2 regions of the Parageobacillus sp. G301 genome follow, and region 1 is predicted to be linked to the other one. Evidence: riboswitches for the same ligand, from Rfam matches in the RefSeq annotation. Region 1 holds a riboswitch; the other holds the start of a gene.
What was found. Region 1 has a riboswitch for FMN ahead of QSJ37_RS02935 (ECF transporter S component). Riboswitches for the same ligand answer to the same signal wherever they lie in the genome.
Positions count from the first base shown of each region.

Region 2: it holds a riboswitch for FMN, as region 1 does, so the genes downstream of both, ribD (bifunctional diaminohydroxyphosphoribosylaminopyrimidine deaminase/5-amino-6-(5-phosphoribosylamino)uracil reductase RibD) here and QSJ37_RS02935 (ECF transporter S component) in region 1, are expected to answer to the same signal.

Region 1 covers NZ_BSDB01000001.1:543,028-555,082, forward strand. Annotated here, with positions in the region: gene QSJ37_RS02885 (MBL fold metallo-hydrolase) at 1-266, shown strand, start outside; gene QSJ37_RS02890 (tubby C-terminal domain-like protein) at 305-1,030, opposite strand; gene QSJ37_RS02895 (GrpB family protein) at 1,120-1,617, opposite strand; gene QSJ37_RS02900 (GNAT family N-acetyltransferase) at 1,633-2,130, opposite strand; gene QSJ37_RS02905 (GNAT family N-acetyltransferase) at 2,132-2,512, opposite strand; gene QSJ37_RS02910 (hypothetical protein) at 3,059-3,244, shown strand; gene QSJ37_RS02915 (FTR1 family iron permease) at 3,733-4,530, shown strand; gene QSJ37_RS02920 (hypothetical protein) at 5,103-5,582, opposite strand; gene QSJ37_RS02925 (hypothetical protein) at 5,916-6,062, shown strand; gene QSJ37_RS02930 (sulfite oxidase-like oxidoreductase) at 6,695-7,300, shown strand; gene QSJ37_RS02935 (ECF transporter S component) at 7,834-8,415, opposite strand; FMN riboswitch at 8,572-8,705, opposite strand; gene pepT (peptidase T) at 8,869-10,101, shown strand; gene QSJ37_RS02945 (bifunctional metallophosphatase/5'-nucleotidase) at 10,148-11,776, opposite strand.
Region 2 covers NZ_BSDB01000002.1:1,234,661-1,246,715, reverse strand. Annotated here, with positions in the region: gene scpB (SMC-Scp complex subunit ScpB) at 1-583, opposite strand, end outside; gene QSJ37_RS15160 (segregation/condensation protein A) at 570-1,340, opposite strand; gene QSJ37_RS15155 (DUF309 domain-containing protein) at 1,467-1,982, shown strand; gene QSJ37_RS15150 (GNAT family N-acetyltransferase) at 1,998-2,345, opposite strand; gene ribH (6,7-dimethyl-8-ribityllumazine synthase) at 2,469-2,933, opposite strand; gene QSJ37_RS15140 (bifunctional 3,4-dihydroxy-2-butanone-4-phosphate synthase/GTP cyclohydrolase II) at 3,007-4,206, opposite strand; gene ribE (riboflavin synthase) at 4,223-4,870, opposite strand; gene ribD (bifunctional diaminohydroxyphosphoribosylaminopyrimidine deaminase/5-amino-6-(5-phosphoribosylamino)uracil reductase RibD) at 4,886-5,971, opposite strand; FMN riboswitch at 6,311-6,445, opposite strand; gene QSJ37_RS15125 (peptidylprolyl isomerase) at 6,710-7,150, opposite strand; gene QSJ37_RS15120 (DUF1002 domain-containing protein) at 7,286-8,167, shown strand; gene lysA (diaminopimelate decarboxylase) at 8,213-9,532, opposite strand; gene QSJ37_RS15110 (spore germination protein) at 9,741-11,213, opposite strand; gene spoVAEA (stage V sporulation protein SpoVABEA) at 11,194-11,772, opposite strand; gene QSJ37_RS15100 (SpoVA/SpoVAEb family sporulation membrane protein) at 11,779-12,055, opposite strand, start outside.

The DNA.
Region 1 (12,055 bases):
GAGATGCGTTTGTCACCGTCCGCCAAGATTCCTTGTATAAAGTGCTCACACAAGAAATGGAAATCAGCGGGCCGCCGCGCTACTATACGACCGACTGGAACGCCGCCCGCGAATCAGTAAGAAAGCTGGCGGCATTGCAGCCAGAAACGGCTATTACAGGACATGGAGCGCCAGTATCAGGTGAAAAACTGCGGGAAGGATTAGCGAAGCTAGCGCGCGAGTTTGACCAAATCGCCATGCCGGATTATGGAAAATATGTTCAATAACGAATTCGCCTTCCGCAAACAGCCGGGAGGCGCCACTTTTACTGGTGATACGCGTAATTGAATAGCACATAGACCGCAACAAGCAATCGTTCCCATTCTTCATAGCTTTCGTTCACCCGAAACGTATAACGCCAGCGCAACAACCGCGACCGTTTCCCTTCGGCGATCATTTTTCCATCTAACCAGACTTCCGTGCGGGAAACCATTTCCAGCGACTGAAAAAACAGCGCTTTTCCTTGTATCTCTACGATCATGCGCTCGCGCAGCTTCACCTTATTTTTCCATGAATAATCCGTACGCGCCACTGCGACAACCGCTCCATTTTGCACGATATGCCACGTATCATTCACACGAAACAGTTTTTCCCTCTGCTCTATGATTTGTACCGAAGTTCCGTCCGCAAATGCAAAAGACAAATTTAAATACCACTGATTTTGGTCGGACAAGATACTATTGATAATGCGTTGCCATGGAAGCGGAAAGAAGCGCCAAAACTCCCCCATCTTTTTCGTTCCCTTAAACAAGTGCTTTTTTCCAGTCCAAAATCGTTCCGCCATATGCGTATGCCAAACATCTTCGTCTTCCGCCGCTTCATAACGTGCATCACGCCAAGCCTGCCAGCGTTCGATTCCCCAAATCAACAGCACCCCGGCTAGAAATCCCGAGACAATAAGCAGCTGTCCCCATTCAAATTTTCCTAAAACCAAAAAACGCAATGCCATCCCAATCGATGCAACAACGAAAAATAACCACAATCTCCCCAAAATTTCTCTCTCCTCTCCAAATAGCAGTAGACGAAAGAGAAGTGGAAAAAGTTTCATTCGCACAGCAACGCTCCATTTTCCTATCGTCCTTACAACCGCTGAAATTCCGGCGTTTCCATCAGGCGCGCGAAAAACCGTTGTTTCGCTTCCCGGTACGCTTCCATACTTTTTCCTTCGTATGCCTTTTTCAATTCGTCATATTCCGCTCTGTATGTGTCATTCGCCAACAACACTTCACGGAATTTCCAAAAGATGTCTAATTCAGAACCGATAACGGTTAGTTGGACACCTAATGGCGGATCGGTCGTATCATCTTGAAATGCGCGGAAATAGTCCGTTTGCACGCTTCCCTCATTGATTGCATATAAAGCGGACAGTTTCTCTACAGCAACAGTAAATATTTCCGCAGGAACCCGCACTTGAATATCAAGATCCCCTTTGGTGAGGCTATTGGGAATCGCCGTGCTTCCAACGTGCTGAATATCCGCTTCCGGCAACAGACGCAAAATTTTTTCCTTCTGTTCCAAAAATGTTTTTTCTGCTTGTTCGTGAAAATGGCTTTGCTCTAAAAAATGAACAAGTTCCATTTTGTTTCCTCCTAATTACAACAATTTGGCCATGTAATATTCATCAACATATTTTCCGTTTATCAACAGAGAATGCCGTTTGATCCCTTCTTGTTCAAACCCCATTTTGCGATATAACGATACCGCGCGTTGATTGTTGACGACTACCGTTAATTCCAACCGATGAATGCCTTTCGTGCGAGCCCAACGCTCCAATTTAGCAAACAGCATCGTACCGATTCCTTTTCCTCTATACGAAGCCAGCACGCCAATGACGATATATACCGTATGCTTATTTCGTCTCGCGCTCCCTCCTCTTGCCACTAGATACCCAACTAGCTTTCCGTCCGCCTCTGCCACCAGTATCGTGGAGTTTTCCTCATTCTGCATCGCTTCGATTTGGCTTCGCTGCAGCTCTGGAGTGAGCGTTCGTTCCCCTGCCTCAAACAGCAAAAAATCCGATTCTTTTTCTACTTGCAAGATAAGATGCGCCAATTCTTCCGCATCGTCTACCGTTACATGCCTTACGTTCATCTTATCTATCCTCCTCCAAATATTCCCGCGCCAAGTCAAAATTTCGATATCGCGCCATAGCGGTTTTCAGTTTTTTCAACCCTGCTTTTTGATAAAACTCCTCTTTTCCGGTAGTGGCAATTAAATGCACGCAAGAGACGTGCTTAAGCTGCTCAAGCAAATCCTCGATAATCGTTTTTCCGATGCCATGACCTTGGAAATCACGATGAACGACGACATCGTAAATCGCCGCATTAAACACCCCATCGGAAAGCGCACGGCCAAACCCAACGATGCGTCCGTTATAGACCGCAATCGCAATCACGTTGCTTGCTTCAAACACCTGTTGAATGATTTCCTTGGAATGTTTCGTCCATCCAACGGATTCGTACACATCTTTCATCTCTTGCCAATTCGCCTTGGATAAATCTCTATAGACGTGAATGTTCACCTCGATCCCCCTTACTGTCTCGAATTCGTTTCTTTCTCAAGCAAATTTCGATTCGGTCTAGCTTTTTGCCCGATACGCTGCAATGATCGATTGCGGACAATACAGAAATATCAAATTAAAACAGTTCAAAAACAATTATAAATACATTCCCATCACACAATCCACAAAAATCCATTTTTATCTAATAAATCCATAAAACTTGTCACTGGTGACACGTCACAACTCACGAAAGTTTTTAAATGTCATTTCCTCCTAACCTCCCCTCTTACTCTCTTGTACGTATCTCTATGAACAACCTTTAAAGCCAGCAAATCATTCTATACCAGTTCCTCATTTTTTCATTTGATCTGTGTCAACTTCCTTTTTTGTTGCTTATTCAACATATCACTTCACCAAAAAGGCATCCAAAAATGGATACCCTAGAATTATCCATTGTTCACTCTTCATGAACGATTTCTCCTACTTATACATATATTGTCATTGAAAGGAGGAAGAAGCATGGATAAATTCGTGTTCTTGTTCTTAGCTTGCATTCTTGCTGGCTTTGCACTAATTAACCTTCCTTTAGCCGGTTCACCTTTAGCTAGTATACAACCAATAACATCCTTAATTGGGATTGTAGCTGTTCTTGTTTTTTCATTAATACTCATATTTAAAGGAATAATGGCCCTAGCAGGTAAATAAATTTTATGGACTCAGGCTCTTGCCTGAGTCTATTTTTCTAACATTCACCTAGCACTAAGAAGTTCTTAAAAGAAAAAACGCCTCCCCCATCGAAATGACATCTTTCTTCAACAAAACATCCATGATACCATCATAACACGTCTAAATAGAAATATTCTGTCACTTTCCCTTCATTTTGTGGCATAACATGCGTTAGAGAAAATAAAAAGCTTAGATCTAATTCAGTTTTTGGATTTTTATTTAATGGAATAAAAGCCTCCTTGTTTATCAAGGAGGTTTTCTTGTTTTATAGAGTTCTAGTGAGTGCAGACATAATACCTGCTATTTCAAACGTTTGTTTACCGTTGATAATGGGGGATTGTTCGTTTCTATTTTGAATTTTTTTCATACTATAAACCAAAGCTACAGCAACTATTTCATAACGAAACATAACCAATTATAGTCTGTAGCCGAGTTCCTTTAATCCATAAAAAGAAGGTGGTGAGGAAGTGGCAGCCTTTTTAATGTTTTTCCGTGAAGCTTTTGAAGCTTCGATGCTATGTTCGATTTTGGCTACCTATCTCATTCTAATCGGACAGCGTGATCGTATCCGGGATATTTGGACAGGCGTATTTGCAGCCATCGTTGCATCACTCATCGCTGGTGTTGCAATTTACTCGACGGTTCATAATTACGAAGGCACCCCTCTGGAATTGCAAATTGAAGGTATATCCTATTTTCTTGCGTTTGGTATGCTAACGTACATGGCAGCCTCGATGAAAAAGAACGGAAATCTAGAAGAAGAACTCGAATCAAGGATAGATTCAGCAATCAAAACAGGATCTAAATTTGCTATTGTAGGTTTTACCTTTTTGGCAGTGTTCCGAGAAGGGCTTGAGATGGTCGTGTTTATGATTCCGTTAACGTCAATAACCAATCCGGTCCTAAATATAGTACTCGGTGTATTAGGGATTATATTAGGAAGTGTAACTGGATATTTAATCTATGTACTTGGGAAAAAGATCAATGTAGAATGCTTTTTCAATCTCTCCACTTTTTTGCTTGTCATATTTGCTGCGGGATTTTTAGTAAGCGGAATCGGGGAATTTCAGCAACTCGGTTGGCTGCCATTCGGCAATGAAACCTTATGGGATACAAGTTCAATCTTGAGCAGTGAAAGTACAGTGGGGAACCTGTTGCACGCATTAGTAGGCTACACCGATAAGCCAACAAGTTTGCAAGTGATCAGTTATGTTGTTTATTTAGTCTTAATTGGAATTTCGTCAGTAGTTCGGAAACGGACATAACAAGCAACTTGGCCGTTTGATTACACTTTATGTTCCCAGCTAATTTATCAATATCGGAGTCAGACGATAAGAGAAATGGAAAAAGCCGATTTTTCCTCAACGAAGGGAAAATCGGCTTGTATTATTATCTTTTCGCCTCTAAATGCCTATTAATAACTTCTGGTTAATGAAATGAATTATTTTTTAGCACTACCTATACTTTTTATTCCACAAACTACACCGGCGGCTCTTCTTTGTACACTTCAATTCTCATAAAACACCTTCTCACGAATACGATAAAACTTTGATTCACTGATCTCATTTCGTTATAGGCTTCATAATCGTATGGTTCATTAATTGATCAATTAAATCTCTCTTGATAAATTTTTTAATATAATTATAATAATCTAAAAGGCTTGGTATGAACAATGTTTCAACTAAACCGCCCTTTCATTGAATAAGAAAATCAACGACACTCTTTAATAATCGAGCATTTAAAATAAAAAACGCCACCCCAACCGGAGCGACATTCTGTTTCAACATTTCCACGATACCATCATAACACGTCTAAATAAAAATATTCTGTCATTTTTTCATTTGTTCATTAAATTTATTTCCTCAATTTGTGCTTTCAGCTCTTTTATATATTCATTGTTCTCGTTCACATAATTTTCCAACATCTTCCCAAGGTATTGAAGCCCATTTGCAGCATCACTAAAAAACCCGTCTCTAACAAGCTCGTATAAACTATAAAACTTTCGCATTTTGTTGTCGAATAAATATACTTTCTCTGGATGATTCTTCTGGATATTAAACACAATAACTTCATTTTCTTTCCGATCATATCCTAATATAGGACCGAGTGGAGAACGAACTTTTATGGTTGGATGTGTAAAAACAAGCCCTTTTTTAAAATACCAACTATAAATAGGCTTTAATTTTTCTAGCATGCTTTTAAGTAATCCTAGTTGTTCGTCTAGTAAATCTTCAATTTCTCTACTAGTAGTTTCATGCTCTTTATATTGTTGTTCCAATTTTTGTAACAAGCCTTCTACGTCGATATTTAAATCCATATATCACACCCCCTTTATGATGAGTTCATCAGAAAAGATCTTGATCCGGATGATCATTTTCATGAACATCCAATAGGTAAATGAACACGGAAATCGTTTCTCTCGCCATACAATATATTAATGAAAATTTATTACAGTTTGTTTGTTTAATCACCCATGCTTTTTTATCTTTTTTAAGATTTTAATGCTCATAAAATAATTTGAACGCTATTTTGTTTCTTTATTTATCTACTCGTCTATTCATAGGGTTGTATCTAAATATAACGGGTAAGAAAATGGACGAGCATGACGGCATATCTTTTACATAACACTAAAGAAGGAGGGTATGAGATAATGACATCAATTGAACTTTTCGCATGGATATTATCAGCAATCTTAGGGATTAGCTTTATTATTTCTTTAGCAGCAGTAGCAAAAAAACCAAGGTACATTGCTGAAACGGAACATAAAAGGATTCATCCCACCGAAAAGGAAAGATAACCATAATAACGAAATATAACGCTATACACGAACCACTTTTCCTTCTCACCAATGTAACTTAATTACTCTTATGTTTCTAACTTCAGAATGGAACCATCCAAGAAAGCGAGCAGCGCCATTCCAAAACTTCAAAAAGAACTGCCGCCTTCGGTTTTACGAAAATTTATTTAAAGCTTCTTTTTGAAACTTTGTTCATTCCACTTGCCCACTCAAAGCTCTGGCGATTTGCGCCAGCATAAACGCATCACAGACGTTATCGCTCGCCACTGTGCTCAAATCCCCAGAGAACCATTTATCTTTTTTGCATTACCTTTACCGGTTGTAAATTTTTTTACCGAAGACGTTGAAACCTCGTGGCAGCTAAATTAAATCCTGCCTGAAGAAGCTTAGATCGGAGTATCCAATCAGTTTCGTACTGAACACTGACGGCAGATCCCTTTGAATCGTAAAAAACCCTCGATGAAAAAACATCTTTTTCAGCATGTATTCCTAACTCTTTGAGCAATATCCGTGAATCTGTGTAGGGCCCGGCCCTTTTCTCTATCCGATTATTTCCTGCCAATATAGTTGCGTACACCACTTTTTCGCCGTATCATTTTATATAAATTCATACATAGAAGGGGGGCTCGCCATTGACAAAACAACTGCCGCCAGGCCAATTTGAAACGGAAAAATGGCCGATTCTCCATGATGGGGATGTTTATCAATTTGATGAATCAACATGGGAATTCCGCTTATTTGGGGATGTAAAAGAAGAAGTCTCTCTTTCCTATCAGCAAGTAATGGAACTGCCAAAAACAATCTCGACGATCGATATGCATTGTGTGACGACATGGTCGAAGTTTGATACGACATTTGAAGGGATTGCCTTTCGCGAGTTTTTGCGCTTTGTTGAACTGGCCCCAGATGTGAAATACGTGAAAATTTATGGCTACTTAAAAGGAGACCGCTTCGGCTATTCGGCGAACTTGCCGCTCGAGGCGCTGATGGGCGATGACGCGCTATTTGTGTACCGCTGGAAAGACAAACGTCATGACTGGCAGAATATTTCCCCAAAACATGGCTATCCGCTCCGCTTTATTCCACCTGCATCGTTTTATTTATGGAAAGGAACGAAATGGGTATCTGGAATCCAGTTCATGAAAAAAGACGAGCCGGGATATTGGGAACAACGCGGCTTCTCGATGACCGCCAATCCGTTTAAGGAAGAGCGCTTTGCCGATCCAAACGATATGTAAAACTTTTTTGGAAAGTTCATTGTATTCACCCCTAAAAAACGAGAGCTTCTTTTTTAGAGTTCCTCTCAGCTTGCCGACAAAGTCGACAAGCTGAGAAAGAGTCTTTTCTAAGACAATCTCTTTTTATTTTTTGCACTCTTCATACACGGAAGAAACGGGCACACAATGATTTTCTTTTACTGCCATGTTGCCCATTCTCAACATTTACATTGTCCTTTTTATACACTCTATCCAGTTTTTCATTATTGTCTTGGCATCATTCGAGGTTTTTACTTTTTTTGCATTTAGCACATATTTTCATTAGAAAACCTATTTAATGTGTATATGGCTGTTTAAAGGTGGTTCTTGCATTCCTTTGGTTGAAAATTCAGGTAATTGGGATAAGAAGTCGAAAAATTCTAATTTTTCCCTTTCTTGATATTTGCGAATATTAAGAATCAGAAAAAAATAACTTTAGCATGGTTATTTAATAAGAGGCTGCCTCAAGAGGTCGATTCAACGGCCTTTTGAGGCAGCCTCGCTGCATATATGCACTATGCATGATTCGTTGCCGCTTGTTTTTGCATCCACTGGTGCAAACGGACAAACAATAGCATAAATACAATCGTGATCATCGTGCCTTTTACCGCGTTAAACGGCAAGATAGCCGAAACAACCAATGCTCTTGTTTCCGGTGCGCTCATCGCCGGTGCGCCTAGAAAGATCGTATACGCCGGCAGAAACACATAATAATTTAATACACTCATCATCACCGCCATGACAACTGTACCAATGACTAAACCAGCCAGCATTCCTTTTTTTGATTTTGTTTTATGATATACGTAATATGTCGGCAAAATAAACGTAATCCCGGCCATAAAGTTGGCGATATGCCCGACCGGAACGCCGGTAGGACTGCCGACCATGAAATAATTCAACACATTTTTCAGCAATTCAACGGACACTCCCGCCAGCGGCCCGTACAGAATCGCGGCGATCAATGCAGGAACGTCGCTGAAATCCACCAATAGAAAGTTTGGAAATGGCGGAAGCGGAAAGTTTAACAGCATCAGCAAATACGAGATGGCACTAAACACTCCAATTAAGACAAGCGCGCGGATATTCATTTTTCTCATGTCGATTCTCCTCTCCTTCTCGTGATCCATCCTCACAAGAAGAAGGCTGCCAACTTTGAGCGTCAAATAAAAAACCCTTAAGTGTTCACACTTAAGGGAGAAAAAGGGCATGCTCAAATAGACGTTCGATCGCGCAACATTCGAACGCCGGCAAACCTTCATCTTCTCCCATCCAGACTATACTGTCGGCTCCGGAGTTGCACCGGATCGTGCCTATGCGGCTCGCGGGCTGAGAAGCAAATTGCTTCATCACCGCCGGTCGGGAATTTCACCCTGCCCCGAAGATGAATCGTATTATATTTTTTTAATATTATTATATAATTTCTTTATGCGTTATGTCTATCATCAATACAGTGCATATGAATGCTCTTTTTTCTCACACCAACATGATTTTTCATTTTTATGATAAAATAAAGAAGGAAAAAGATAGTAAATAATAAGGAGCTGACTATCATGAAACATGAAATCATTGAACGTTTTACGAAGTATGTTCAAGTTGACACCCAGTCTGATCCGAACAGTGACACTTGTCCCTCCACTCCGGGTCAATGGACGCTAGCGAAAATGCTAGTAGAAGAATTAAAAGCAATCGGCATGGAAGAAGTAACAATAGACGAAAACGGCTATATCATGGCAACATTGCCCGCAAATACCGATAAAGATGTGCCAACCATTGGCTTTTTAGCCCATATGGATACGGCTCCTGAATTTACCGGCGCCAATGTAAAACCGCAAATTGTCGAAAACTACGATGGCAACGATATCATATTAAATGAAGCGTTACATATTGTGCTTTCGCCGAAAGATTTTCCGGAACTTGCAAACTACAAAGGCCATACGTTAATCACCACCGACGGCACGACGCTGCTTGGCGCGGACAATAAAGCTGGAATCGCGGAAATTATGACGGCGATGGCCTACTTAATCCAGCATCCGGAAATTAAACACGGAAAAGTGCGCGTCGCGTTTACGCCAGATGAAGAGATCGGCAGAGGGCCGCATAAGTTTGACGTCGCTAAGTTCGGTGCTAAATATGCGTACACAGTCGATGGCGGTCCGCTTGGCGAATTAGAGTATGAAAGCTTTAACGCCGCGGAAGCAAAAATCAAATTTAAAGGAAAAAATGTTCATCCAGGCACCGCCAAAGGCAAAATGATTAACTCGATGAAAATCGCGATGGAATTTCACGCACAGCTTCCTGCCAACGAAGCGCCGGAACATACGGAAGGCTACGAAGGATTTTATCATTTGCTTTCCTTCCAAGGAAATGTCGAAGAAACAGCGCTTCATTACATTATCCGCGACTTTGACCGCGAACAATTTGAAGCGCGCAAAACAAAAATGCGGGAAATCGCGGCAAAACTGCAAGAAAAATACGGAAAAGAGCGAATCGCGATCGAAATAAAAGACCAATATTATAACATGAGAGAAAAAATCGAACCTGTCCGTGAAGTTGTCGATATCGCCTATGAAGCGATGAAAAACTTAAATATTGAACCGAAAATTTCGCCGATCCGCGGCGGCACGGACGGGTCGCAACTTTCGTACATGGGGCTGCCGACTCCAAATATTTTCACGGGCGGCGAAAACTTCCACGGCCGCTATGAATACATTTCCGTCGACAACATGATCAAAGCAACAAACGTCATTATTGAAATTATTAAGCTGTTCGAGCAAAAAGCGTAACAGAAAAGCTGGTTCCAACGGCGCTTTGGAACCAGCTTTTTCATATTTAGCGAAGCTGTTGAATGCGGCCTTCGATTTGGGCATCAAATGGCTGAGGAAGCTGTTGAATATAATGGATGAGCGCCTCTAAATCGACTGGTCCTACTTCGCGGCTTTTCCCTTCCGTAAATACCGTAAAGTTATCTCCTCCATCAGCTAGGAAGCTGTTTACTGTAACGGTGTATTCTGCATTTGGATCGAGTTTTGCGCCGTTTGGCAAATAAATATCGACGACTTTGTCTGTTGGTTTGCTTGCGTCCCAAGTATATGTGAGACCGGAAATTTGCAGCATGCGTGTTTGATTCGACTGCCATTGTTGGTTCAATAGCTTACGGATTTGCTCGCCCGTGAGCGTCATTTTTACGAGCTGATTGCTAAATGGCTGCACGTTATACAGCTCTCCCCATGTCACTTCCCCTTGTTCAATATCGGCGCGAATGCCGCCAGGGTTCATAAAGGCGAAGTCGGTTTTCATCGCTGTCCGCTGCGCATCCGCAATCAAATTTCCTAACGCTGATTCACCACTTGCATTTTGCTCAGCGCTAATCGTCGTTTTTGCCATACCGATGACTTGGTTAATAATTGGAGATACCTTTGCTTCATACTTGTCAATGAATTTCGTAATCTTTGGATCAGGCTTGATGCTATCTTGGTAGGTGGTCACGATTTCCGCTTTTTTCGCAACAACGTCTTTTGTCCGCCGATCAATTGTTAAATCCACATCCGAAAAAGCAGTTCCATAAGAATATGATTGAACAAGCAGTTTGCCGTCCACTTCGGCGTTTAAATACGCATGATTATGACCAGCAAAAATAACATCGACTTCATCATCCACTGTTTTTGCGATTTCGATGATTTCCCCACTCGCATTGGAACCATCTATATTAGAAACCCCTGGATTATGCGCAAGAACAACGATCGCGCGCACCCCACGCCGTTTTAACTGTTTCACTGCTTCGTTAATCGCTTCCGCTTCATCCTTGAATGTAACTCCCGCCACACCGCTTGGAATGACGATGCTTGGCGTATCGGATAAAGTTACTCCGATAAAGCCAATCTTCACCCCTTTCACTTTTTTAATAACATAAGGCGGAAGAATCGGTTTTCCCGTCTTTTTATCGATTACATTCGCGCTTACGTATGGAAAGTCCGCGCCGCGAAAATAGCCGGTTTTTGGATGTGTTCCGCCATTAATGAGGCGAAGCATTTCGTCGACCCCTTCATCAAATTCGTGGTTTCCGAGTGTTCCTACATCAAAACCTAGTTTATTTAAAAATTCTATCGTTGGCTCATCCTGCAGCAGTGCCGATACAGGTGAACTAGCCCCAACAGCATCTCCCGCATGGACAAGAAGCGTATTTTTATTTTCCCTTTCCCGTTGTTTTAAATACGCAGCTAAATAATCCGCTCGCCCGACCGCTCTTCCTCCAACGTTTCTTGTTACATCAAGCTGTCCGTGAAAGTCGTTAATTCCTAGCAATTGTACATCGATATAACGATATGAATAGGAATTCGTCTGCTGCTTTTTCCCTAGATGGTCAGGTTGCCCAGCCGCAAATACACTTGCTGAAGACAGAGCAGCGGACAAGGCAAGCGCAGATACAGTCGTTTTAACCAGTTTGGATGAAAGTTTCATATTCATAACTCCTTTCCTCGTTTTCCTGTCATTATCATAGATTTCGTTTCATAGTAATAATAGAGCCAAAATACTTATTTTCTTCTAAAAATATTGTAAATTTTATATAAATTTTTATATGGAGATTTTCTACCAGGTACCGTCAAGAATTTTGTGTAATGTAAGATAGATAGGGTATCTCTGAAATAGATTTGGAATAGAGGGGGACTGGTTCCCCATAGCCATCAAGTTAAGAATTTGATCTTTTTTCAGCGCCAAAAACATGGTATCCTTTCTAAC
Region 2 (12,055 bases), on a different contig from region 1:
ATTCGTTAAAATTTTCTTCAAATTTTTCGAAAAACAAATCAGCTTCTTTCTCCACCTCATCATCTCCCTGTAATTCCGGAAGCGGAGGCAGTTCCTCCAACGTTTTCAAACCGAAGTAGTCAAGAAACTCCTTCGTCGTGCCATATAAAATCGGGCGCCCCGTTCCTTCCGCACGCCCGACTTCCTTTATAAGCGCTTTGGCAATTAGCGTTTGTATCGGTTTATCGCTTTTCACCCCTCGAATTTCTTCAATTTCCGCTCTTGTAATCGGTTGGCGGTAAGCGATAATCGCCAATGTTTCTAACGCCGCTTGCGACAACGAAGTCGAACTTGGCGATTCAACAAGCTTTTTTAAATATGGGGCATGTTCTTTTTTTGTCGCCAGTTGAAATACTCCTGCTAATTCAATAAGCTGAATGCCGCGCTTTTGCTGTTCATACTCCTCTTTCAGCATATGAATGATCGCCTGTGCTTGTTCTTCTTCAATTTCTAAGACGGCGGCAATTTGCTGAAGCGATAATCCATCATCGCCTGCAGCAAATAGCAGTCCTTCGACAATCGCTTTATATTCATTCATCTCCATGTTGTTCCATCCTTTCGTTGCTAGAGATGAAAATATCGGCAAAATTTCGCTCTTGCTCAATAATAATCGCATTTTTTTTCATTAATTCTAAAATCGCTAAAAATGTCACCACAATGTGTCCACGGTCATAATATGGAAATAAATCATAAAAATTTTTTCTCGTTTTTGTACGTCTCAGCTCCTCTAAAATTTCCTCCATCCTCTTTTCAATCGAAATGTCTTGACGGGTAACTTTCGTGTGAAGCGGTTTTTGCAATTTTTTGCGGCGCAATAGTTTTGACAGCGCGCCAAGCATATCGTAAACATTTACATCGAGCGGCCGCTTCATCATTTCTTTTTCGTCTGCATACATACTTAAATCGCTCGGCGGCTTTGTAAATAAAAGCGCTCGCTCTTCTTCCTTCTTTTTCAATGCTTGCGCCGCTTCTTTAAATTTTTTGTATTCTAACAACCGCTGCATTAATTCTTCACGCGGATCGCTTTCAGGCAGCTCCACGCCTTCATCCAATATTTCTTCTTCGTGTTTTGGCAGCAACATTTTGCTTTTGATCGCCAAAAGCGTTGCCGCCATCACCAAATATTCACTTGCGATATCCAGCTGCAATTCTTGCATCGCATGAATATATGCCATATATTGCTCGGTAATTTGCGCAACAGGAATATCATAAATATCGATTTCGTAACGATTAATTAAATGCAACAAAAGGTCGAGCGGACCTTCAAACGCATCAATTTTCACATTATATTGCACGTTCATCCCACCATTTTCATTACGCTATCGTTAAGTATAGACGATCATCTAACATTGTCCAAGCAAATTTTTCACGTCTAATATGATACAATTGATATATTACGGATACAACAATAGAAAGGTTGTGAAACGATGTATCCTGACGCTTATATCCGCTATTTAATTCATTTTCATACAGACCGTGATTATTTTGAATGTCATGAAATATTAGAAGAACATTGGAAAAAAGACGGTTACAAAAAAGTATGGGTCGTGCTTATTCAAATTGCCGTAGCGCTGTACCATCATCGCCGCAGCAACGGTCAGGGGGCGCTGCGTATGATGCGAAAAGCACTATCACTTTTACAAAAAGAACAAAAAGCGGTTCGCGAGTTAGGGTTAGATGAACAGCGGCTTGCCAAACAGCTGGAACGTTATATCGAACGAATAGCACAAAACGAGGCTTATAAAAGCATCGAGCTGCCTATTTGCGATGAAACATTGCAGAAAATGTGTCAAGCGATATGCGATGAGCGCGGGCTTTCTTGGGGAAAAGCAAGCGATATGAGTGATGTATTTTTAATTCACAAACATAAATTGCGCGATCGCTCGGATGTGATCGCGGCACGAGAGGAAAAGAAAAAGAGTAAAGAGCTGCCAAACCACTAAACGGCAGCTCTTTCGTTAAAACTGACATTTATCTAAAAAAGACGCGGTAAATTCATTTGCCTGCAGTCGATGATTAGGATACATATCCTTTAACGCCTTTACCATTTGTTTTCCAATACCTTGATGACGGTGCGAAGGATTTACACTAATATGTTGAATTTCGACAACGTCCTCGTCTCGCAACAGCACTCCGATAATGCCAATAATATCATCGTTCTCTTTCCATAAAAACAGTTGCCAATCATCGTTTGTTTCGTACTGTTTGATCGTTTGCTGCAGTTTCTTTAAGTCTTTTTCTGTCGGCATGAACGACAGAAGACCCATGGCAATTTTTTCATAGTTTTTTCGATAACGAATCAGCATAAAAACTCCCTCATTACCGACAAAGACTTTTCCAAAATAGAAAAGTGCTTCCGTCATTTTCTCATTACGTATTATAAACGTTCTTAGTTATATTGTGAACTCTTTCATGCATTTTTACTCCAATTAAGCAAACGTGCGAAGAAGATTTGCCATCTCAATGGCGCTTACCGCAGCTTCCCATCCTTTATTTCCCGCCTTCGTTCCGGCGCGTTCAATCGCTTGCTCAATCGTATCTGTCGTTAATACTCCAAATATAACCGGTGTTCCCGTTGATAAAGCTGCGTGGGAAACCCCTTTTGCTACTTCATTGCATACGTAATCGTAATGGCTTGTCGCCCCGCGAATGACCGCGCCAAGCGCAATGACGGCATCATATTGCCTCGATTCGGCTAATTTTTTCGCTATAAGCGGAATTTCAAACGCTCCTGGCACCCATGCTACTGTCACATCGTTTTCATTGACCCCGTGCCGTTTGAGGCCATCCATGGCGCCAGATAATAACTTGCTCGTAATAAATTCATTAAAACGGGAAATGACAATGGCAATTTTTAATCCTGTACCGACTAAATTTCCTTCCATTACTTTCATCGTAAATCCTCCTATCTTTTCCGCCCATCGTATTCATCATAATACAAAAAAACAAAAATGGCGAACATGTTTTTTAAAAATGCAACATATGTCCTAATTTTTCATACTTCGTCCGCAAGTATTTTTCATTTTCCTTGTTCGCCGGCATTTGCAGTGGAACACGCTCGACGACTTCAAGACCGTGTCCTTTTAATCCAGTGATTTTCCGCGGATTATTTGTCAATAGTCGCATTTTCGTCACGCCAAGATCTTTTAAAATTTGCGCGCCAATCCCATAGTCACGCAAATCGGCAGGGAATCCAAGCTTTTCATTTGCTTCCACCGTATCATAGCCTTGCTCTTGCAGCTTATACGCGCGCAATTTATTGATTAACCCGATGCCGCGTCCTTCTTGACGCATATATAATAAAACGCCGCGTCCTTCTTCTTCAATTTGGCGGAGCGCCGCATGAAGCTGCGGTCCGCAATCACAACGGCAGGAGCCAAACACATCACCTGTTAAGCATTCGGAATGCACCCGAACAAGAATCGGTTCATCTGGAAGGATTTCGCCTTTGACTAAAGCAACATGCTCTTTTCCATCAACAATATTTGTATAGCCAACCGCTTTAAACTTGCCAAACTCTGTTGGAAGCATCACTTCTACTTCGCGTTTCACTAATTTTTCTTTTCGGCTCCGATACTCGATTAAATCTTTAATCGTGATCATTTTCAAATCAAATTCATCAGCGATTTTTCTTAAATCCGGGACACGCGCCATCGTGCCATCCTCTTTAATGATTTCGCAAATCACACCAGCCGGCTTTGCACCACATAATCGCGCTAAATCGACCGCCGCTTCCGTATGGCCGGCGCGCCGCAATACGCCTCCTTTTTTCGCCACAAGTGGAAAAACGTGCCCAGGACGTTTAAAATCGCTCGCTTTCGCATTAGGATCTAACAGCGCTTGAATCGTCATCGAACGTTCATAAGCGCTAATGCCTGTTGTCGTTGATTTATAATCAATGCTAACCGTAAAAGCAGTGCCATGAGAATCCGTATTATGATTGACCATTGGGGCTAAATCAAGCTTATCGGCTAATTCTTCCGTAATCGGAACGCAAACAAGGCCACGGCCGTATTTAATCATAAAATTAATCACTTCTGGAGTCGCTTTTTCCGCCAATGCGACAAAATCTCCTTCGTTTTCACGATCTTCATCATCACATACAATAATGACTTTCCCTTGCATCAATTCATAAATCGCTTCTTCGATCGTGTCAAACATCGTCATGTTCCTCCTTTTTTGCTTACTTAAAACCGTGCCGTTCTAAAAATTCGAGCGTAATCGCCGACTTCGGTTCTTCTTTTTTTCCTTCCATGAACTGGGCAACATATTTTCCGATGACATCACATTCGATATTGACAATGTCTCCTGGCTGTTTATCGCCTAAAATCGTTTCCGTGCGCGTATGCGGAATGAGCGAAATCGTAAACGTGTCATCGGATAGTCCAAAGATCGTTAAACTCGTTCCATCGACAGCGACAGACCCTTTTAAAATCATATATTTCCGCAATTCCTGCGGGATTTTAATTTCATAATACACCGCATTCGCCGATGGCCATTTGCGAATGATTTCACCGATGCCGTCGACATGTCCGGAAACGAAGTGGCCGCCAAAACGGCCGTTTGCTGCCATCGCCCGTTCTAAATTCACTTTCGAACCTTTTGTTAACGTGCGCAGCGATGTGGCTCTTACCGTTTCCGGCATCACATCAACAGTAAACGATCGGTCCGTAAACGACGTTACAGTCAAGCAAACTCCGTTGACCGCGATGCTGTCCCCAAGATGAACGTCTTCTAAAACTTTTTTTGCTCCAATCGTCATCACAATCGCTTCGCCTGACTGTCTCATTTGCTCGATCGTACCGACTTCCTCAATAATTCCTGTAAACATCGTGTACTCACCCTTTTATTTTGGTATCGCGACGATTTTTATATCTGGCCCGATCGTCTCTACTCGCCGAATTTCTAGCTGCATAACGTCAGCCATGCCGGCAAAACCAATTCCCCCGATTGGCGTCGGCGCTTGTTTTCCGCCAATGATCTTCGGAGCAAAGTATGCGACGATTTCGTTAACTGCCTTAGCTCGCACGAAACTATCATGCACGTGTGATCCGCCTTCAACAAAAAGGGAAGTAATTCGTTTCCCGCCAAGCACGCGCAACAATTCATCTATATCAATACGAGGCTTTTTCATGGAAATAATTTGTACATTTTCTTTCTCATACCGCTTCCTTTTTTCGACGCTGATTTCACTGCCGACAACAATCCACGTTTCTGCTTGGCCATCATTGAGAATGTTTGCATCAAGCGGCGTGCGCAAATGCGTATCTAAAACGATGCGTATCGGATTTTTTCCACCCTCGGAAAGCCTTACGGTTAAACTTGGATTATCCGCAATAACGGTGTTTACCCCAACAAGAATCGCATCATGCACCGCCCGATAGCGATGCACATCTTCCCGGGCCGCTTCGGATGTGATCCATTTGCTTTCTCCGGTTGTCGTTGCAATTTTTCCATCAAGACTGCTTGCATATTTTAGCGTCACAAACGGCGTTTTTGTCGCAATGTAGTGGAAAAACACGCGGTTTAACTCATCCGCTTCCTCTTTCAACACCCCAAGCTTCACGTCAATTCCCGCACTCCTTAGCTTTTCGATGCCTTTACCGGCTACGAGCGGGTTTGGATCTGTCGTCGCAATGACGACGCGTTGAACACCTGTTTCCACTAATAAATCGGCGCAAGGGGGCGTTTTCCCATAATGACTGCACGGCTCTAGCGTTACATAAACGGTAGATCCTTTCGCTTTTTCTCCCGCCATACGGATGGCATGTACCTCCGCGTGCGGCTCCCCTGCTTTCAAATGGGCGCCAAATCCGACAATTTCTCCATCTTTCACCACAACAGCGCCGACAACCGGATTAGGAGACGTTTGTCCAATTCCTGCTTTGGCGATTTCGATTGCTAGGCGCATATACTGTTCATCGTTTCGCATGGCGCTGCCTCCTTTTTTGGCATAAAGAAAACCCTAGTCCAAAGTCCTAGGGCAGGATTATGTAGAATCACAATGATTGCATTTTTGCGTACTAAAGCGGGGGAGTGAATTTTTCGGCATTTTTAGACACATTATCTAAAAAATAACCTTGGATAACTCTCTTTGTTCATATTATGAAAAAATAAACAAAACACACCGCGAAAACGCCATTTATCTGGCGTTTTTATCGCTGCTCCACATAGATAATCCCCTTTAAATATCGCGTTCTATATTTTGGAAAGCGGAGTTGCGACAAACGAAACCGCTCCTTATCTAATATAGTACGGCCATATGCATCTTGTGATCCTTCTCCCATCCAGACTATACTGTCGGCTCCGGAATTGCACCGGATCGTGCCTATAAGGCTCGCGGGCTGAGAAGTGACACCACTTCATCACCGCCGGTCGGGAATTTCACCCTGCCCCGAAGGATACGAACAATATGGAATTTTTTATTATTATATCACACAAAAACGGTTTGTCTATTCATTCACGATTGTGAAACAAAAACGGATGGCTTAAACGATGTTTTTATTATTTCGCGATATACAGCCAATAAATAATCCCCCATACAAAACTTGCTCCTAATAAAAGAAAAAATAATATCCATTTTTTCCGCTCCATTCTTTCACCTCTTACGGAGATGGTGTTTCACATATTTAAAAGACTTAACAGAGAAACTGTTAAGCCTTTTTCATCCTTATTCCTCATCAAACACTTTTACTTCTTTCATGACATCGCCGTTTTTCATTGATTTTACAACATCCATTCCCGATGTCACTTGGCCAAATACGGTGTGTACCCCATCTAAGTGCGGCTGTGGTTCATGAACGATGAAAAATTGGCAGCTTCCTGTATCACGGCCGCGGTGTGCCATCGAAATCGCACCGGTCACATGCTTATGCGGATTGTGATCGGTTTCGCACGGAATCGTATAGCCGGCATCCCCCGTTCCGTTGCCATATGGGCACCCTCCTTGGCTGACAAAACCAGGAATGACGCGGTGGAATGTCAAACCGTTATAAAATCCTTCATTTGCTAATTTTTCGAAATTTGCTACCGTAATCGGCGCTTCATTTGGAAATAGTTCAAACTCGATTTTTTCCCCATTTTCCATTAAGATATATCCTTTTTTCGCCACACGTAAACAGCTCCTTTTTTCATGATTGCGCATCACTATCATATCATTGTTGTTCACATAAAAAAAGTAATATAATGTATTACGGATATGTTGAAAAGGGGTATTATTACGAAGGAGGATGACATTGTGAAACGAATGTTGATAGGGTCTCTGCTTGCATCGTTGCTATTTACATTTCCAGCCATGGCAGCAGCAGATGCGGCAGAAGGCGATGTGATTATTACATTAGGCGAAAATTTAACCGAACAGCAAAAGCAACAAATTTTAAATGAAATGAATGCTCCAGACAACGCACAAATCATTACGGTTTCTAACGCGGAAGAACATAAATATCTCGATGGTCTTATTCCAAAAGCGCAAATCGGAACGAGAGCAATCTCCTCATCGATGATTACGATCGGTGCGAAAGGCTCTGGGTTGGACGTAGAAACTCACAATATCACATGGGTAACAGAAGAAATGTACACAAACGCCCTGATTACAGCGGGAGTGAAAGATGCGAAAATTTATGTCACTGCTCCGTTTGCAGTGTCCGGTACGGCAGCGTTAACCGGATTAATGAAGGCATACGAAGTCTCTTCCGATCAAGTCATTCCTGAGGATGTAAAAAAAGTGGCTACGGAGGAAATGGTCAAAACCGCAAAACTTGGGGAATCCATCGGAACGGATAAAGCGGTTGCCCTTCTTGCGAAAATTAAAGAAGAAATCGCAAATAATCCGCCGCAAACGGATGCCGATTTGCGCGCGCTTATTGAAAAAGTCGCAAAAGACCTCGGAATTACGTTAACGGAAGATGAAATAAACAGTTTAATTTCGTTATTCAATAAAATGAAAAACGCTAATATCGATTGGAATCAAGTCAATGATCAATTAAGCAAAGCGAAAGATAAATTATCCACGTTCCTTCAATCGGAAGAAGGAAAAACATTTATTCAAAACATTATCGACATTTTAAAAGAAATTTGGAACGCCATTAAATCAGCATTTACTTCTTCCGAGCCGCAAAACAATCAATAAGGAAAAAGCGCCCAAACGTTTTTTGGGCGCTTTTTATTTGCAAACTTACTTATTCACTTTTGTTTTAAGCGGTACATCAAGCCGCACTAAATCTTCATACGTTTCCCGTTTAACAACGAGTTGTGCTTCTCCATTTTCCACAAACACGACAGCTGGACGCGGAATGCGGTTATAGTTGTTCGCCATCGAATAGCCATACGCCCCAGTGCAAAAAACTGCTAAATAATCTCCAGGGGCTGCTTTTGGCAGCGGCAAATCCCAAATAAGCATATCTCCTGATTCACAACACTTCCCGGCGATGGCGACAATTTCATTTTTTTCGTCCAACACTCGATTCGCTAACACCGCTTCATACTTCGCATCATATAGCGCCGGGCGGATATTGTCGCTCATCCCTCCGTCTACCGCAACGTAATGACGGACATTCGGCACATCTTTGCGCGAACCGATCGAATAAATCGTTGTTCCCGCATCGCCGACAAGGGAGCGTCCCGGCTCAATCCAGATTTCTGGCATTGGAATATTTTGTTCGCTTACTTGTTTTTTTACTTCCTCTACAATTTGGTCGACGTATTCCGAGACAGGAATCGGGTCGTCATCACTCGTATAGCGAATGCCAAATCCACCGCCAAGATTGACAACCGTTGGAATAAATCCGCACGTTTCCTTCCACTGACCAATTTTTTGGAAAATTTTTTGTGCCGCCAACACAAATCCTGTCGTTTCGAAAATTTGCGAACCGATATGGCAGTGAATTCCCATTACGGAAAAATGCGGGGAAGATAGCGCTTTTTGCAGCGCTTCATCTGCTTGGCCATTGTTCAAATCAAACCCAAATTTTGAATCTTCCTGACCGGTTAAAATATAATCGTGCGTATGCGCCTCCACACCAGGGGTGACTCTTAGTAAAATCGCCGTTTTTTTTCCGTACTGCTTGCTTAGTTGTTCCAACAATTCCAGTTCATAAAAGTTATCGACAACAATGCATCCGACTCCATGATCAAGGGCCATCATTAATTCATCACGACTTTTATTATTTCCATGAAAATGGATGCGTTCTGGTGGAAATCCCGCTTGCAATGCTGTATACAGCTCTCCTCCTGACACTACATCCAACGATAATCCTTCTTCCTCTGCTAACTGAACCATCGCAATGGAAGAAAATGCCTTGCTTGCATAGGCAACTTGTGCTTTGACACCATGTTTTTGAAACGCTTCTTTAAACCCCCGCGCACGCTCACGAATGAGTGCCACATCATAAATATACAATGGTGTTCCATATTCTTTCGCTAAATCAACGGTATCGACACCGCCAATTTCTAAATGCCCCTTGTCATTGACACGGCTTGTCCCATGAAAAAACATACGAACCCCTCATTCCCGCAAAATAAAAATTATCAAACCGCATTAATTTATGCATGCAGAAAGCAAAAAAAGACAGTTAGCATGAGGTATAACTGTCTTTTGAAGAAAAAAGATTACGTATAAAGTATCATAATTATAAAAAAGTTGCAACTTCTAAGCGTGTTGATGAGCCAATAATAATCGGTCCTTTGAGCGGCTTTTTGCAAATTTATGACGGTTGCCTGCGGCGGTTTTGCGGATGGACGATGCTCGGTCTTACTTTTGCTCCCGCTACAGAACGACGGACGATAATTTGCATAAATGCGGCCGGATCAAACGGAATAAACGGCCATAAGTATGGCGTGTTTAATGAACGAATTCGAATCAGCAGAAGCAAATAAACCGTTGTGCCGATCACAAGCCCTGGCACTTTAAACAATGCCACCGCAATGACAAGAAACAATCGTGATATTTTATTCGCAATGCTCAACTCATAGCTTGGAGTCGCAAACGAACCGATGGCGGAAACAGAAATATATAAAATTACCTCCGGGACAAACAATCCGACATTGATCGCAATTTCTCCGATTAACACCGCGGCGATTAAACCCATTGCGGTAGAAAGCGGCGTTGGGGTATGAATCGCTGCCATGCGGAGAAACTCAATTCCAAAGTCGGCTATTAAAACTTGTATGATAACTGGGATATTCGTCTGTTTGTTTGGTCCGATAAATGCCCATTTATCCGGCAATAAAGATGGTTCCAGTACGAACAACACCCAAAGCGGCAATAAAAATAGCGATGTCAAAATGCCTAAAAAGCGCACCCAGCGTACAAATGTCCCGACCGCTGGAGATTGCCGATATTCTTCGGCATGTTGCACATGATGAAAAAACGTAGTAGGAGTTATAATCACGCTTGGTGACGTATCTACCATAATTAATACATGTCCTTCAAGCAAATGAGTGGCAGCAACGTCTGGACGCTCGGTATAACGGACGAGCGGATACGGATTATATCCTTGCTTCACTAAAAATTCTTCTATTGTTTTATCTCCCATTGTCAGTCCATCGATATTAATTTGTTGAAGTTCTTTTTTTACAAGTTCAACAAGCCCTGGATCGGCGACATCTTTAATGTAAGCAATACAAATATCTGTTTTTGAACGTTCCCCTACTTGTAAAATCTCAAAACGAAGCCGCTCATCACGAATGCGGCGCCGCGTTAGCGCCGTATTGACGATAATATTTTCTACATAACCATCACGCGCCCCGCGCACCACTTTTTCCGTATCTGGCTCTTCCGGCTGCCGCCCCGGATAGCTTCGTACATCGACGATAAACCCCGTCGATTCTCCTTCAATTAAAATGATCATTAACCCTGATAACAACCGATCAACAGCCTCATCTAAATTATTGACAGTGCTTACTTGTTGATGAACGAGGCGGTTTTCGATAATTTGCTTTGCCTGTGCCGTCTGCCGTTCGTTGTCATTAATACGGACAATTTGTTTTAATAGCTCAATTAAAAATTGCGTATCGCATAAACCGGTGCAATAATAAATATGTACTTCCCTATTTAATACATGAATTTTCCTTACCCCTAAATCAAAACTAGTTCCAACTCCAATTTTCTCCTTAAAAAATTTTTCATTGTCGACGAGCTTTTCCGAAATGGGAACTTTATTGGTGTTGGCTGTCACGATACTCACTCCTTTCAAGGATTAACTCCACTGCTTGTCGTGTAATTGGTGAGCCGTACTTAATATGATCGCGATATCCCATTTTTCCAATATCACCGATTCCAACAATAACAGGAATATTTAATTGGTCTAAACAATATACGGTATCTCCATTAATACGGCCTATTTCTAGCTCGCGAATCCCCTCTTTATCCACTCCATATTCTGTCACGTTTCCGTCGCGATCAACGCTAATATGCACCTTTGCCCATTCGTGCTTATGAGTATTGGAAGCAACGGCAATCGCTCCTAATACCTCAATTTGTTCATGCGTTGCCACATATTTCAGCGCTTGCTCCCCCGCTCCCTCGCCAATGGCTCCGCAATCATCAAACATGACGAATACGGGATCATACGGTGTTTGTAAAATAAGTTCAACGAGTTCTTCACCGGTTAGTTTTGTCGGATTGCCATGGGAGCGAGAAATGCATCGTCCCCCTATTTGTTCAGCAATATATTGAATTGTCCGGCATGCAAACTCATCGCCGTCTGTTACTAATATGACTCGCCTTTTTTTCATAATCGATTACCCTTTCGGCCTACATATAAGAGCGGTAAAAAATGAAAGTACAATGGTAAATGACAAAATGGCGCCGGCAAATTGAAACATCCCTGCACCAATGGCCAGCCATCCGTTTGACTCTTTTTGTACCAATACCCCTTTAATGAGAAAATAACCGAAACCGGTAATAGGAAGAGAAGCGCCTGCCCCGGCAATCGCAATAAGTCGATCGTAAATTCCGCTGATTCCCAAAATGGCGCCAACCGCAACAAGCAAGCTCATCATTTTCATTTGCGAAAGC